Regions from separate parts of the Pueribacillus sp. YX66 genome, predicted to be linked through region 2. Evidence: riboswitches for the same ligand, from Rfam matches in the RefSeq annotation. Region 2 holds a riboswitch; each other region holds the start of a gene.
The links. Region 2 has a riboswitch for S-adenosylmethionine ahead of ABU914_RS02180 (5-methyltetrahydropteroyltriglutamate--homocysteine S-methyltransferase). Riboswitches for the same ligand answer to the same signal wherever they lie in the genome.

Region 1 (5,442 bases), on a different contig from region 2:
TTTAATAATTGAAAAATTGTCTCTAGGTTGAGCGTTTTGGTTTTCATGCCCTGTTAATAAAATCTCTACATGGAATTGTTTGAGAAATTCTTTCATACTGTTGTCTTTCATTCCATGTTTTTTAACAAATTCATTTTTTCCATTTTTAAAATTAGTAGCATAAGCATTCATAAGCACTTCTTTAATAGCTAATGTTCCGTGATTCTCTAATTTGAAAAAACGTTCCATCGTGTCTCCAGGTTTTAAGTTTTGTAAGTTGAAGGTCTTTTCCCCACCTTCAACACTTACAACTTCAAGATCTAATGTTCCGGCTGCGAACGCGTTGTCTAAACTTTCGACATCGTTAAACGCTGCCCATGTCCCTCCTCCGACAAGTGCTAATCCAAGTGCCGCTGATGCAACCCCAAGACCTAACTTCTTTTTTACTTTCATACTAAAAATCCTCCCTTTAATTTACCCTTTTATGGGTATGTAATTTATTTTTGAACCCTTATGTTTCCACAAGGTGTTTCAACAATATTAAGAATCCTCAGTATTCTTTAATTGCTTTCTAGCATTCATATCCAATACTTTTAATGCACTCCATATTTGAAACCCTGCGTAGATTAAAAGTAAGAGACCTGGAACAATTAAAAGAATAGCCGTTCCCTTTTGAGATTTCGCATATTCAGTAAAGTAACCGATATACGGAATCGTAAATCCTGAATACTCTGCAACGACATTTTCAGATAACACAGGAGTCAAATCTGCCTCTTTGTTGTTATCTCCCTTCGTCACATATTGCACCTGTTCACCATTTCCTAACACTTCAAGGATCCGATGTGTGACGAGTTGTCCATCTTCTTGTACATACGTTATGATGTCATTTTTTTTAAAAGATGTTTTATCTTCAGCTGGGGCTACTGCAATAATTGACCCTGTTTTAATCTCTGGTTCCATTGAACCGGACAGAACTGTTTTAATTTGATATCCGAATAAACTCGCTTCTCCTCCTGAGGCTTTCGTAGAAATGACGAGGAAAACCATAACGAGTAATAGTACAAATAAGAGCCATGTCATGAGATTGCTAATCCATTTCAACGTTGTTTTCATTTAAATGATCAGCTCCTTTCGTTTCTTTTTTTTCGTGTTTTTCACTGCTAGATTGATTAGAAACTTCCCTATTCTCATTTTCTTTATTGTCTAGCTCTTGTGGCTGCAATTGTTTCGTTTGCTTATTTTGTTTGTTGGGCGTTTGGTTTTCTTCCTCTTCATTCTTTTGTTTATTGTTTGTTTCATTTTGTTCTACATCGATTGACTTTGATTCTTGATTTTCTATCATTTTCGGTTGTTTTGGAATACACTTTTGTTCAACTTTAATTGCTTCACTCCAAAGTTCCCCTTTGCCTGGATGCCCTGGGCGCTGTAAAGCCCTAAACATGTAGTTACCTGGTTCAGTAGGTGTGTAGAACATTTCAAATGATTCCCCCGAACTTAATGGGGGGACTTGACCATTCGCGACAATCACCCCACCCTTATCAGGTTTTGGATTCCCTTTTTCAGTCCAATACACCTCATATACAACAGGGCCTTTCATTCCTCGCGAACTCGAACCGTTTTGAATCACCGCGGAAATTGTTCCGTTCTGACAATGAGAAGCTTGACCTTTAAACTCTAGTGAACTTTTATCCCATTCCCTATCATCTTCCTCATCTTCTGGAGGTTCAAATTCATTGTCTGCTTTCAAAGATAAAGTCAGTCTTTCAATATCATTAAAAGCTGCGTTTGTTGAAGATGTAAACTGAACTAGTCCATACGTCCCTAAGTAAAAAAGTACAAATGATTGAATGACAATGAACTTTCCTACCTTTTTCCTTTTAAATTTCGTTAGGCGGCTTTGTCGCATTTCTGCACCTCATTGTTCGTTATTTTATATGTAACGTTCTTTTTAACTAACCAAATCGAATTATATAACGAACAGAAGCAAATAAAAAGTGTCAAATTAAGTTATATCGTTCTAAATAAAGAACAATATAAGCTGTTTCCTTTTTAAATCTCAATTTTTCACAGTTTTACAGTGCTTTCCAAAAAATAATATTCTATATTCCTATTTCCAATTTCATTAAAAAGAACAACTAGTCATAATTTTTTTCATAAACTCCAACATTTCCAGTTGCATCATGTAAAACAATCCCGATGAAGCTAAACAAGCTCATCGGGATTGTTTGTTTACACTTAATTTCTTTTGAAATACGTCAATTTTATCTGTTCTTTCCCAAGGTAAATCAATGTCCGTTCTACCAAAATGACCATAGGCTGCCGTCTGTTTATAAATCGGTTGACGTAAATTTAACATTTCAATAATACCTGCTGGTCTTAAATCAAAATTATCACGAACAATTTCTACAAGCTCTTCTTCCTCAATTTTACCTGTTCCAAACGTGTCAATCGAAATTGAAACTGGGCTTGCGACGCCGATTGCATATGCGAGTTGAACTTCACATCTCTCGGCTAATCCTGAAGCAACAATGTTTTTGGCGACATAACGTGCGGCATAGGCCGCTGAACGGTCAACTTTTGTCGGATCTTTACCAGAAAACGCACCTCCACCGTGTCGTGCATAGCCTCCGTACGTATCGACAATAATTTTTCTGCCGGTCAAGCCAGAATCGCCTTGTGGCCCTCCGATGACGAAGCGGCCAGTCGGATTAATGAATAGTTTTGTTTCACAATCGATAAACCGCTCTGGTACAACGTGATGAATGACGTACTTAGCAATGTCTTTTTTTATTTGTTCCAATGTTACATCTTCATGATGTTGTGTTGACACAACGATCGAATCGACACGAACTGGAATATTTTGTTCATCATACTCAACTGTGACCTGTGTTTTCCCATCGGGTCTTAAATAGTTTAAAATCCCTTGCTTGCGAACTTCGCTTAATCGTCTTGCTAAGCGGTGAGCAAGTGAAATGGGTAATGGCATTAACTCTTCGGTTTCATTGCATGCATAACCGAACATCATCCCTTGGTCACCAGCACCAATCGCTTCAATTTGCTCTGCCGTCATTGTTCCTTCTCTAGCCTCTAATGCAACATCAACACCGTGAGCAATATCTGGCGATTGTTCATCAATTGACGTTAGCACCGCACACGTTTGAGCATCAAATCCATATTTTGCTCGAGTATAACCAATTCCTTCAATCGTTTTACGTACAATTTTTGGAATATCTACATATGTAGATGTTGTAATTTCACCTGTGATTAAAACAAGACCTGTATTCACAACAGCCTCACAAGCAACTCTTGCATCTTGATCATACTTTAAAATCTCATCAAGAATAGCATCTGAAATTTGGTCACAAATTTTATCAGGATGTCCTTCCGTGACTGACTCAGAAGTAAATAATCGACGCTTACTACCCATTTAAAAGGTACCCCCAATTCATATTTTCACCTTTACTCACGACATCGTACTGTCAAAAGTTTTTTAATGAAAAACTGTAAAACCCTTGGTATTAATGAACTTAAGGGCAAAAAGTGTTCTCCTCCCCTTTATGAGAGGAGATACTGAGGCTTTACATTGAGTGACGAGAATGATAGACTATAAAGCCTTACGCAACAAGGATTGCTGCGTCTTTTCGTAAACAGTCATGCTCGTGGAGGCTCAATGTCAAGCCTTCAATTTTCGGAGAGTTTTCATAAATCTTTTGACGTTAGCCACGACATTATTACTTTTGCCTAATGTTACTTGATTTAAATCTACGTCCACCGGTTAAAATAAAAAAGACCTTTCCTATCGATGAGGAAAAGGTCAATCGTTATTATGCCTTTCACCTCTTATCTATCAGGTTAGCACCTTCTCACAAAACCGTGCAGGTTGCCGGGCTTCACAGGGCCTGTCCCTCCGCCATCTCTGGATAAGAGTATCCGATGATTAATACTAGCGTAGAAAATCGTGAAAGTCAAATCTTTATCATACATACTAAAAGATAGAATGAAATCAAATGCACGGATAACGGATAATAAATTGTGCCTTTTCAAGAATTGTTCAAATTTCATTCATAAAAAAGCACGAAACTAACATATTTAGTATAGACTATTTTATGATATATGTTATACTAATTCACAAATCAATATGAATGAATAGCATAAACATGCTATTTAGTTTGAAATAAGACTCTAAAAAAGGATGGTTATGTAAAGATGAACACCACTCACGTTACTTCAACGCTTCTTGATGAGCTTATCAAAAGCGAAAAAACGCATAAAGATTTATCAACTCCTCAACTCGTTGAAAAAGCGTTAGAAAGAAATGAAGGCAAACTAACATCAACAGGAGCGCTTCAAGTAACCACTGGAAAGTATACTGGACGTTCTCCAAAAGATAAATTTATCGTACAAGATCATTCCGTCATGGATAAAGTCGATTGGGGTAGCGTGAACCAGCCAATTAGCCCAGAAACGTTTGAAAACCTATACGAAAAAGTTCTAAAACATTTGCAACAGCAAGACGAACTGTTTCTTTTCAGAGGATTTGCAGGTGCTGACAAAACATACCGTATGCCAATCACAGTCATAAACGAATACGCCTGGCACAATTTATTTTCACGGCAATTATTCATTCGACCAAAACTAGAAGAGTTAAAAAATCATAGTGCTGAATTTACTGTCATTTCTGCTCCTAGCTTCAAAGCTGATCCTGAAGTGGACGGGACGAAATCTGAAACATTCATTATCATTTCTTTCGAAAAGCGCATCGTCCTCATTGGTGGAACCGAATACGCTGGAGAAATTAAAAAATCAATTTTCTCGATTATGAACTTCTTGCTCCCTGAGCAAAACATTATGTCTATGCACTGTTCAGCAAACGTAGGTGTGGAAGGTGACGTTGCTTTATTCTTCGGCCTATCTGGTACAGGGAAAACTACACTATCCGCAGATCCAAATCGTCAGCTAATTGGAGATGACGAGCACGGCTGGTCGAACAATGGCGTCTTTAATATTGAAGGGGGTTGCTACGCAAAAACAGTAAACCTTTCCGAAGAAAAAGAGCCACAAATTTACAACGCAATAAAATTTGGCACCGTGTTAGAAAACGTCATTATTAACGGCGATACGAGGGAAGCAGATTACGACGATACTTCGTTAACAGAAAATACGAGAGCCGCATATTCAATCGATAAAATTCCAAACATCGTAGAGCCAAGCATCGCCGGTCACCCGAATACGATTATTTTCTTAACTGCAGACGCATTCGGTGTGCTTCCTCCAATTAGTAAGTTAACGAAGGAACAAGCAATGTACCATTTCTTATCTGGTTACACGAGCAAACTTGCTGGAACTGAACGGGGCATAACTGAGCCCGAAGCCACATTCTCAACTTGCTTTGGTTCTCCATTTTTACCGCTGCCAGCATACCGCTATGCCGAAATGCTCGGTCAAAAAATTGATCAACACGAA
Region 2 (5,442 bases):
GTTGTTTTGCGACATCTTCTACGAATGCCATGAGTAAAATCTCCTTCATGTTTCATTTTTGCGAGCATGACTTCTAATTTTTAACTAAATGGTGTTAGTTTTATTGTTTTCGTGACTTGTATGCAATCAAGGTGATTCTGACATCGATAGTTCAGAACGATATAATTTGTAGTTCATGTAATCGACCGATAGTTCAATATTTAAGCTTTCCCTTTCCATGGCACAGCTTTTCTTTCTGCGATGCGGATCAACCAATCTAGGAAGATACCTGTTAAACCCATAATAATAATACCGACTAGCATAATATCACTTCGTAAAAACTTACTTGCATCAAGCACCATCCATCCGATCCCATTTACCGCTGCTACAACTTCAGAAGCAACAAGTGTCGTATAGGTAAATCCTGTTGCGGTACGCAAACCAGTAAAAATATTTGGTAAACACGAAGGGAAAATGACATAACGAAATTCTTGCCACTTGTTTGCGCCTAAACTTTGAGCGGAATAAATTTGGTCTTCATGTACACCTCGAACAGCTGACATCGCAGCAATGTACATTGGAGGAAATGCAGCCAAATATAACAGTACAATTTTAGATAGATCTCCGATGCCAAACCAAAGAATGAGTAAAACATAATAAGCTAGTGGTGGAATCGGACGATAAAATTCAACGAGTGGATCTAAAGCTGCTTGAACTTTTGATGAATATCCGCTCAGTAAGCCTAGTGGAATGGCCGTAGCTATTGCTAACAAAAATGCAAGAAGCATTCGGAACATACTATGTCCCCAGTGTTCCCAAAGCATATTTCCTTTGTAACCATGTGTAAGAAGGTCCGTAAAAGCTGCCCACGTTGACGCTGGAGAAGGAAATAAAGTGGGTGAGACGAGTTCCAATTTTGTAACGAGATACCAAAGTGACACAATAATAACGATGGAGAATCCCTTTATACTTGCTTCCATTCCTTTGGTCCATCGCTTTTTGGAAAGGGGGATCGTTCGGTTAATCGATTTAATTCCTTCCGAAGTTAGATGTGATGGTGAATTTTGCAAGTTTTTTTCTACATTTTTTGATATGTTATGATTCAAAACGTTTTCCACTCCCATTCCAATTGGGTCTTATTTTCGTTAATTCCAATCAATTATATTAAACATACCATAATTATAGGAATTGAAGTTAGTTTTTATAATATCACCATTTCCATTCCTTTTCAATACAAAAGGAATTGGGGTTTTTTACAATAAAAAAATTGAGAGGCTGTGGGGGTGGGTTTGATTCGTTTATTCCTAGAGAAGGATTTTTCAATCAAGAGTTAGAGGTGAAGGGGAGAAGGAGGTAACGTTGTTTTTTGTTTTATCTTGAATCGGTTCGTTCGAGACATTTAGAATACTTCCGCTAAGCTAGTTTATTTTCTTTCTTTTGATTATGAACAAGTGGTTTCATTATCGGCGGAAGCATTCACTATATTGCGCTAGACCGATGAAAAAATAAAGGTGCCTACTTCACTAAAGTTCAACGGACCATTTTAGAGATTTTCTATAAATGTGATAAACATCGCTTTCCTTAATATGGTGGGCTTTACTTTGTTCGCTAACCGTTGACCATTCTCCGTTTTTTACAGTGATGACTAAGTTTAGCACTTGTTTGTGGTGATTGTCGTTTCCTTTAAGTGCATGGCTTACTTCATCGGTAATCGGCAAGTCTTTTAATATTTTTTCCGTAGGAATGCCTAAAATGGAATCCATAAGTGAAAATAATCCTGTCATAAAATAACCGGTATCTGAAGATGTTTTGTTCTGAAGTTTACCGATTTCTTTGCACATTTTTGCTCTCACTAAACATGTGTGAATCACTTCGCTCGGCATATGTTTTTCACCTAAAAAATTTCTAAGTGCAAGGACATAGATCCATTTTTTAATTTCATTTCAGCCTAAATAAGTGATCGCTTGTATGATCGAGTGAATTTATATTTTGGGCGAAGTGCAGAAGAATTAATTAATTTTAGTAGTTGATAAGACAAGGAAAGGTCTCTTTCAATTAAGGCAATCGCCTGAATGTTAGGTTCTTTCTCAGATAACTTTTGGACAATGTTAAAATAGATATGAACATATGTTGGCACATCATAGGAGGAAAAAATGACAGGTTTTGAGAAAAAGTAGCTTTGGAAATAAACATATTCATACTTTTTTGCTTCTTCGAACTCGTTTCTTGTCTCCACTTTTTCTGCTAAAAGGTGTAGATGTTGTGACTTCGCTAGTTTTTCAATTTTTCTACGCATCTGTTGTGACGTGTTTTGAAAGTCTACTTTTAAAATGTTGACGTGCTTTAATAATTCGAGAATATACGGGTCACTTTCGTGAAAGACGAAGTCATCGAGTGCGAGTGTGTAACCGAGGCTGTTTAGCCTTTGACAGATGGTTATTAATTTTGGATTAGGGACGACATTTTCTAAAACTTCAATTACAATTTCCGACGGGTCAAAATAAGTTGGAAGATCAAACTCTAATAGTTTTTTGGTAAAATTAATAAAGCATGGTTTCCCTTGTGATATTTCAAAAATGCCAATGTTTAAAAAATTATAATAATAACATTAACCGTTGCTTTATCTTCATTCGTCACTGAGAATGCATTTGATTTACCGCTTCGATAAAGAAGCTCCATATGCTACGACATCTTCTATTTTGTTAAAAATGGGTTGGCGAGCGACGTATACTTCCATTCTGTTATCCTTTCAATCCTTTTTTTTCAAAACATTTCATAATTTCAATTCATTGTTTTATATATTCATCCATTAGTTGCATACCTAAAGTTTGTGTTTACAGAAAGATTAGCATAAAAAGTGAAGAAAAAGCAGGTGAGGAAATTCAACCTGCTTTTGTAAAAATTAGTTCCAAACTTCATTTGCAATGTCAACGATAAATTTGAGTTTGTTCCACTGTTCTTCTTCCGTTAAAATGTTGCCATGATGTGTCGAAGCAAAACCGCATTGAGGGCTTAAACATAGCTGTTCAAGCGGAACGTATTGGGATGCTTCTTTAATACGGGTCTTTATCGCTTCTTTGTTTTCAAGCTCGCCTCTTTTTGATGTAATGAGGCCTAGAACGACCTGTGCACCGCCGTCAGGAATATGCTTTAAAGGTCTGAAGTCACCCGAACGTTCATCATCGTATTCTAAGAAAAATCCATCGACTTGCTCTTTCGCAAACAATGTGTTGGCAATGAGACCATAGCTCGCTTCAAAAGCCCATGTAGAGCGATAGTTTCCGCGGCACAAGTGTGTTGTGACGTAAAGATCGTCTGGCTTTCCTTCTAAGACACCGTTCGTTACGCTAAGCGCTAAATCAATTAATTCTTGTCTTGAGTAGCCTTGTTCATAGAAGAAAAGATCAGGTGCACCGAGGCCTGCAATGTACACGTCATCAAGCTGCAAATAGCGGACACCTGCATTGTAAAAGGCGTGCAGTGCATCGCGGTACGTTTGAATAATATCATTTGCATAGTCTTCAACGTTCGTATAAATGTCTCGGTTGCGAATGCCGAGGTGGAATAATTGGTTTGGACTCGGGATCGTTTGTTTTGCAACTGCACGGCCTGCAACGATGTTATTAAATTCGATAAAGTTTTGAATGAAAGGGTGCTCCGAATTCCAAGAGATCTTTCCGATGTTTCGGATGTCGTAAGGTTCAGTTTCGACGTCTTTAAATTGGATACCTCTTTTAGGTACGTACCCTTCCATACCATTTAAATGTTCAAGGAAGTCGATATGCCAGAATGAACGTCTGAACTCTCCGTCTGTGACCGCTTCAAGTCCAATTTCAATCTGTTTATCAACGATGCGTGCAATTTCTTCTGTTTCGACGTTACGTAGCTCGTCCTTAGTGATTTGACCTTCTTTGACCGCTTTGCGTGCTTTGTGTAAGCGCTCAGGTCGGAGCAAACTCCCGACATGGTCTGCTTTAAATGGTGGCAATGTAAATTCCTTCTTTCTATAGATTTTGCAATCAAAAAACCCCTTCCTGAAAATGAAGAAGAGGTTTGAGCTTTCTTAATACTCTTCTTATCTCCAAGCGTGACGCTTCTGGAATTAGCACAGTACTGCACGACATGCAGTCTGTTGCTGAGGCTTCACAGGGCCAGTCCCTCCACCTCTCTTGATAAGAAACGGGGTATTTAATTGCTAGATTATACGTTACATGTTGATTTTCTAAAAGTCAATGGAAATGCCCAAACTCCAAAAATTGGTACCCAAATACTTTTCTGTTACTTGCAGTGGCTACCAACGATGGCTAAAAAATCAATACAAAGATGGCATGTCGTTATGAGAATGAATTGTCACGATTATAATTATTATTGTGCCTTGCTTTATTTTTCATTGTTGTATACCTGTCATTCTATTTTGGTGGAAGTGCTAAATTACTTCTATTCATTTGTGGTGAAAATCGATTTCTAAAATTAATGATTCATTAGGTCTATCAATTTATTTGTTTATAGGGTCATCGACATAGGCTATTTACTTAGAATGTTTAATATACGAGTCTTACAAAAAAATAGCTCCTTCACACTTTTGTATGATGGAGCTGATTTTACATATTTTCGAGTCGTTCGACTCGGCTTTCGATCGGTGGGTGGGTTGCGAACCAATTTGTTTTTTTCTTTGTCTTATTTCGAAAAGGGTTAGAAATGTACATAGCAGCAGATGCTTCTGTTGCTTTCTTTACATCAAGATCGCTATGACTTATTTTTATAAGTGCGTTTTTTAAACCAACTTTGTTTCTCGTTAGTTCCACTGCGGTTGCATCGGCCAAATATTCGCGGTTACGCGATACTGCAAAGTGGACAAACCGAGCTGCAAGCGGAGCTAAAATGACGAAAACAATCGCTAAAATAAGCAAGGCGGGGTGTGTACGCTGATTGCGGTTTCTTCCCCCACGGACATAAAACATACGCATTCCAATTTCTGCAATGAGCGCAACTACAGCGACTAATGCGATACAGACGGTCATCAGCCGAATATCGTAATTGCGAATGTGTGCAATTTCATGGGCGGCAACCCCTTCAAGTTCTTCACGGTTCAGCCGCTCAAGTAACCCTGTTGTGAATGCGACGACACCATTTTCAGGCTTCGTTCCCGTTGCGAATGCGTTCGGTGCAGGGTCGTTAACGATATAAATTTTTGGCATCGGGATACGGGCGGCTAGTGAAAGTTCTTCGACAATATTAAAAAGCATCGGGTTGTCTTCTTTTTGAATTTCTTTTGCACCAGACATTTTAAGCACTTGTGCATTGGCGCTCATGTAAGTAATTGGCAAGTAAATTGCCAGAATGATAAGCGCAATGATTGGTCCTGAAAAGTAATCTCCATTGAACAGATAGCCCACTGCCCACCCAATTACGAGAACAGTTACACTAAATAGCAACATTAGTAAAATAGTTTTACGCTTATTT
Region 3 (5,442 bases), on a different contig from region 2:
GTTCAAAGCAGTGGTCAACTCCATATGAATATAACAATGTTCCCATCGCGCCATCACCAATTAAGATTTTTGTTTCTAAATGTTTTAAAAGTGACATGATTTTTTCTCCTTTTTATTTACTCGCTTGATGTAAAGCTTGCTGAATATCGCTCTTTAAATCTTTAAAATCCTCAATTCCAACCGAAAAACGTAATAAACGATTACATACACCGATTTTAATTCTTATGTCTTCAGGAATTTCACTATGTGTTTGTGTAGCTGGATACGTTATAAAGCTTTCTACACCTCCAAGACTTTCAGCAAAAGAAATAAGTGATAAAGATGCAAGAAATGGATTCACCATGGTTTCATCTTTGAGACGGAAAGAAAGCATTCCACCTCGCCCAGGATAGATAACGTCGGTGACAAAAGGGTGTTCGCTTAAAAATGCAACAATTTTTTTTGCGTTCTCTTCATGCTTTTCCATTCTTAGTCCTAACGTTTTCATCCCACGGATAAGTAACCATGAATCAAACGCGCTTAATGTAGCACCGATCGCGTTATGAAATTTTGCAATGTCAGAGCAAAGCTGCTCTCCTTTTGCTACAATTAATCCAGCTAGCACATCGTTGTGCCCGCCTAAATATTTCGTTGCACTATGAATGACGACATCAGCACCTTTTCGTAGTGGCTTTTGAATAATAGGTGTATAAAATGTATTATCAACAATAAAGAGTAAGTCTTTATCCTCCGTCAATTGAGCAATTTCCGAAATGTTATATTCAAACATAAGTGGATTTGTCGGTGTTTCAATAAATACTGCTACCGTATTTGCTCGAATTTCTTTTGCAAATTCGTCGACGCCGCCATGGATATATGTAAAATCTATCCCCCACTTCTTCCATCCTTGTTCAAAAAGCCGGAACGTTCCGCCGTATAAATCATCAGAAACGAGAATGTGATCACCTTGCTTAAATAAGGATAGTACGATTTGAATAGCCGCCATACCAGAACTACATGCAAACCCTCGATCACCTTCTTCTAATTGGGCGATTCCTTCTTCAAGAATTAGGCGCGTCGGATTACCAGTTCGCGTATAATCAAAGCCCGTCGATTGACCTAGCCCACCATGCCTGAAAGCTGTCGATAAATAAATAGGGGTGCTTACTGTTCCGGTTAAATTTTCACTCCGATTGCCTAATTGAGCGAGTTGTGTATTTATATTTTTTGACATTGGGATAACCTCCTAATAAAATAAAAAAATCTTCTTCAAATTAAGAAGAAGATTCATGTACGATATTTGGTTTCTCCTTCTTATCTTCCAAGTCACTAAGAAGCTTGCTGGAATTAGCACCTTGCCAAAGTTGGCGGTTGCTGAGGTTTCGTAGGGCCAGTCCCTCCACCTCTCTTGATAAGAATACGTTTATTAAGTTAACTTTAATATATAACAAAGTAGAGTGAAATGCAAGGGATTAAATTTTTACGTGTTTAAGGAGATGCTCGAGATGAAAAAAATTTTACTCATTCATACTGGCGGAACGATCGCAATGGCGGAAAATGAACAAGAAGGTGGAATTCAGCTAAGTGAGAAACATCCTTTAGTTTCGTTTCAAGCAAATTTAAAATCACTAGCTTTAATTACAACTGATCAGTTTTCAAATTTACCATCTCCTCATATTGGACCAGAAACAGTTTTAAAGTTATCAAACCACATTCAGAAACGTATGTCACAAGAAAAGTTTGATGGGATCGTCATTACACATGGAACAGATACATTAGAAGAAACAGCTTACATGCTCGAATTGTTATCCCCGTGTAAACAGCCCATTGTATTAACGGGCGCGATGAAATCAAGTGATGAACTTGGTGCTGATGGACCGAACAATGTATTGAGTGCCGTACGTGTTGCAACTAGCAATAAAGCTAAACATTTAGGAGTTGTTGTCGTTATAAATGATGAGATTCATGCTGCTAAATACGTAACGAAAGTACATACAAGTAGTGTAGCTTCGTTCGCAAGTCCTTTAGTTGGACCGATTGGTATTGTTACAAAGCAAAAAGTTATTCTTTTTCATAATCAAAAATCAGAAGCACATCTTCCTGTTCAGCAAATTGATAAAAGAGTATATTTATTAAAATTATATAGTGGCATTGACAATGTTGTAATGGAAGCGATTGAAGCGATGAAACTAGACGGACTAGTTATTGAAGCGTTCGGACAAGGAAATGTCCCTCTAGTTGTTGTTCCAACGATTAAGCGACTAATTGCAAACAACATCCCCGTCGTTATCGTGTCAAGAAGTTTAGACGGTGTTGTTCAACCATCATATAGTTATGACGGTGGAGGAAAACATCTTCAAGATTTAGGTGTAATTTTTTCAAAAGGATTAACGGGACAAAAAGCACGATTAAAACTTTTGTTTGCACTACATAAAACAAACAATATGAATGAATTACAATTCATTTTTGACTAGAAAAGCCCCGTTTTAAACACAGGGCTTGTGAGAATTTTATTTAAACGTTGTATACAATCGTTTTATCGTTTCCTCTTTCATTAAAATTTTTCCATATTCGATTACGCGGTGACTCGTTATTGTAGATGAATTCCCAAATTCCGCTAATAGTGCGATGAACAGATCAAAATCAAGATGGATATCGTCATCGTCAAACTTCATATAAAAACGATCATTAAAGCTATATAAAGAACCATCAGTTATTCCCAATGGATGCATTCTTTTTGCAAGTGAGATCACATCCTCAAATGTAGCGAATTCATAAAAAATTTCATCGCTTTCACCTAATGTAACTTGCATTTCGATATAGTCATCGTCATATTGGTCGTCATCTAAATAACCGTCTGATTCTTTTGTTACAATTACGACCATGCCTTGAGCAGGGAGTGAAAAAACTTCGACTGCAATCGGGCCATCAGCTTTGAAGCCCAGTTCATCATCTGCTTCGAGCATCATTTCTTTAAATAACTGATGAACTTTTGGTCCATCTTGCCACAATTCCTCTTTCGTAATTCCTCTTTCTTTTAAATCATCGTATGTTAGAAAAATCTTAATCTTATTATAAGTTAAACGTTCCAGTCTCATGTTATTCCCCTTACCTCCCAACTCACACTCTTAATTTCACCATATGTTGTGATTTCAAAATGGTGCTTAATCTTAGTGTTAGCCATATTCTAACCGAGAATATATGATGAGACAAGCCTCATACATTAATTTATTGCTTGAATATTCTGTAAATGGTTGTTACAATAAACGATAAGAATGCATTGTGCGCTCATTTAACATAAAGATTGGAGCTGAAAATAGTGTATACAAAAAGAACAAATAAAACTTCCCTAACTTATGATGATTTAGAATATAACCGCAAACTTGGTTTGCCAATTGAAATTTATTGCCCTAAACAGCAAAAAACGATCGCTTTTGGCCGTATCGAGGCATTAACAAATCACGGTGTTATGATTAACCAGTCAATTTACTCCAACTATGAGTACGTTTTCTTCGGACTAACTAAAAATAAAATTCTATTTTATACTTAAGTTCAAAGCTCCGGTATTATTTTTGCTGGAGCTTTTTAATGACCTGTTCGTACATAACACACTGCGACTGTGATACCACGACGCAAAATGGTAGAGGGCTATTTTTAAGTAATGTTAAAAGGTCGCCCCTTATCAGTATATTTAAGGTGGGAAGAGTAAGTTGATGAAGAGACTATAGCTTTGCCATCTCGGGTTGGTTGAACAGTCTCTTAAAAAGACAGATAATATATGAATACAAAACCGATAAAGAATAAAAATAAATAAAACATTAATTTCGTTAAATAGAGATGCGTATTTTTACGTTCCTTTTTCCTATTTTGGTGAAATTCACTTCTTGGAGGTAACCCTTGTCCAATAGATAGTTTGTCCGTTTGGTCTTCCAAAGCACGTCCCTCCCCCAATGTTATACTTTTCAATCTTTATAATCCCATATACCTTGATTCACTCTTTTTTTCTCTTATTACTAGTAAGATTGTTACATTTGTTTTTTAGATTAAAGTTATGAAAGTAAATTAAAATGATTACTCTTATTCTTATTTATGATATTCTTAACCTATCAGCAAACTGCGAGGAGGTTTGGTGATTGGCAAAATTTACAATTGTTGATCAAGATACATGTATTGCGTGCGGCGCTTGTGGCGCTGCAGCTCCAGATATATTTGACTATGATGACGATGGCATTGCCTATGTTATAGTAGATAATAACGAAGGAATCGTTGCAATACCTAAAGAATTATATGATGATCTTGATGATGCGTTAGAAGGATGCCCGACAGATTCAATTAAAATGGCTGAACATGCTTTTGATGGCAATCCATTTAAATATGAATAAATTGTTAGAAATTCCTTAAGGGATTTCTTTTTTACTTATAACCACTTTATGCGTCATTTTAAACAAATATTAACCTTCTTAATTGAAACGTTCCTTTTCTTCCTATGAAGAAATTGCTATAATATAGCGGTAATTTAAAACTGGTATTTAGAGAATGAGGAGGATTTTTAAGTCATGGGTTTTAAAAATAAGATTGTTGAAGCAGTGATTGAAATCCCAACTGGAAGTCAAAACAAATACGAATTTGACCCTGATAGTGGCAAATTTAAACTTGATCGTGTTCTATATTCACCAATGCATTATCCAACTGAATACGGTTATTTGGAAAACACGTTAGCTCTTGATGGTGATCCGCTCGATATTTTAGTTTATACGACATTTCCAACATTTCCGGGGTGTGTTATTGATGCCCGAGTGATTGGATTTCTAAATATGAGTGATGACAAAGGGAGAGATGAAAAGCTTCTCGCTGTTCCTGTCAATGACCCACGTTTTGATCATGTAACCCAATTAGAAGACATGCCAGAACATGTTCTTAAAGAAATTGCTCACTTTTTCCGAGTGTACAAAGATCTAGAGAACAAAGAAACGATCATTGAAGGATGGGAAGACGCTGACAAAGCTGCAAAGCTGATTGATGAATGTATCGCACGATTTAAAGAAGAAAATTAAGCGTAGAGGAGTGGAGATATTTTGTTTCACATTCTAGTTTCAGATTCAATGAGTGAAGAGGGTCTACGACCATTATTAGAAAGCAAACAAATTACGTGCGTACAGCGTCATGTTGACGAGGTAGAAGATTTACAAAAGTACGACGCTCTCTTAGTTCGCAGCGGTACAAAAGTGACCGAGGAACTCATGGATAAGATGGAAAATCTAAAAATAGTTGCGAGAGCAGGTGTAGGTGTTGATAACATCGATATAAGCGCTGCAACAAAACGAGGAATCGTTGTTATAAATGCCCCAGATGGAAACACGATTTCCACTTGTGAACATACGTTTGCAATGATTGCATCACTTGCTCGTATGATTCCACAAGCTAATCAATCGCTTAAAGATGGAAAATGGGATCGGAAAGCAT

Region 1: another riboswitch for S-adenosylmethionine. It lies ahead of metK (methionine adenosyltransferase); the one in region 2 lies ahead of ABU914_RS02180 (5-methyltetrahydropteroyltriglutamate--homocysteine S-methyltransferase).
Region 3: another riboswitch for S-adenosylmethionine. It lies ahead of ABU914_RS03595 (methionine biosynthesis PLP-dependent protein); the one in region 2 lies ahead of ABU914_RS02180 (5-methyltetrahydropteroyltriglutamate--homocysteine S-methyltransferase).

What each region holds. Positions count from the first base shown of each region.
Region 1 covers NZ_JBEUEL010000045.1:3,422-8,863, forward strand. The annotation lists gene ABU914_RS14255 (TasA family protein) at 1-432, opposite strand, end outside; gene sipW (signal peptidase I SipW) at 520-1,092, opposite strand; gene tapA (amyloid fiber anchoring/assembly protein TapA) at 1,067-1,885, opposite strand; gene metK (methionine adenosyltransferase) at 2,192-3,406, opposite strand; SAM riboswitch class I at 3,817-3,906, opposite strand; gene pckA (phosphoenolpyruvate carboxykinase (ATP)) at 4,186-5,442, shown strand, end outside.
Region 2 covers NZ_JBEUEL010000003.1:25,418-30,859, forward strand. The annotation lists gene ABU914_RS02160 (ABC transporter ATP-binding protein) at 1-31, opposite strand, end outside; gene ABU914_RS02165 (ABC transporter permease) at 201-1,085, opposite strand; gene ABU914_RS02170 (YuxH family protein) at 1,503-1,862, opposite strand; gene ABU914_RS02175 (EAL and HDOD domain-containing protein) at 1,928-2,563, opposite strand; gene ABU914_RS02180 (5-methyltetrahydropteroyltriglutamate--homocysteine S-methyltransferase) at 2,882-3,967, opposite strand; SAM riboswitch class I at 4,052-4,158, opposite strand; gene htpX (zinc metalloprotease HtpX) at 4,581-5,442, opposite strand, start outside.
Region 3 covers NZ_JBEUEL010000005.1:42,513-47,954, reverse strand. The annotation lists gene ABU914_RS03600 (bifunctional homocysteine S-methyltransferase/methylenetetrahydrofolate reductase) at 1-97, opposite strand, end outside; gene ABU914_RS03595 (methionine biosynthesis PLP-dependent protein) at 113-1,213, opposite strand; SAM riboswitch class I at 1,291-1,397, opposite strand; gene ABU914_RS03590 (asparaginase) at 1,485-2,453, shown strand; gene ABU914_RS03585 (genetic competence negative regulator) at 2,490-3,077, opposite strand; gene ABU914_RS03580 (hypothetical protein) at 3,299-3,529, shown strand; gene ABU914_RS03575 (hypothetical protein) at 3,739-3,912, opposite strand; gene ABU914_RS03570 (ferredoxin) at 4,113-4,361, shown strand; gene ABU914_RS03565 (inorganic diphosphatase) at 4,536-5,033, shown strand; gene serA (phosphoglycerate dehydrogenase) at 5,055-5,442, shown strand, end outside.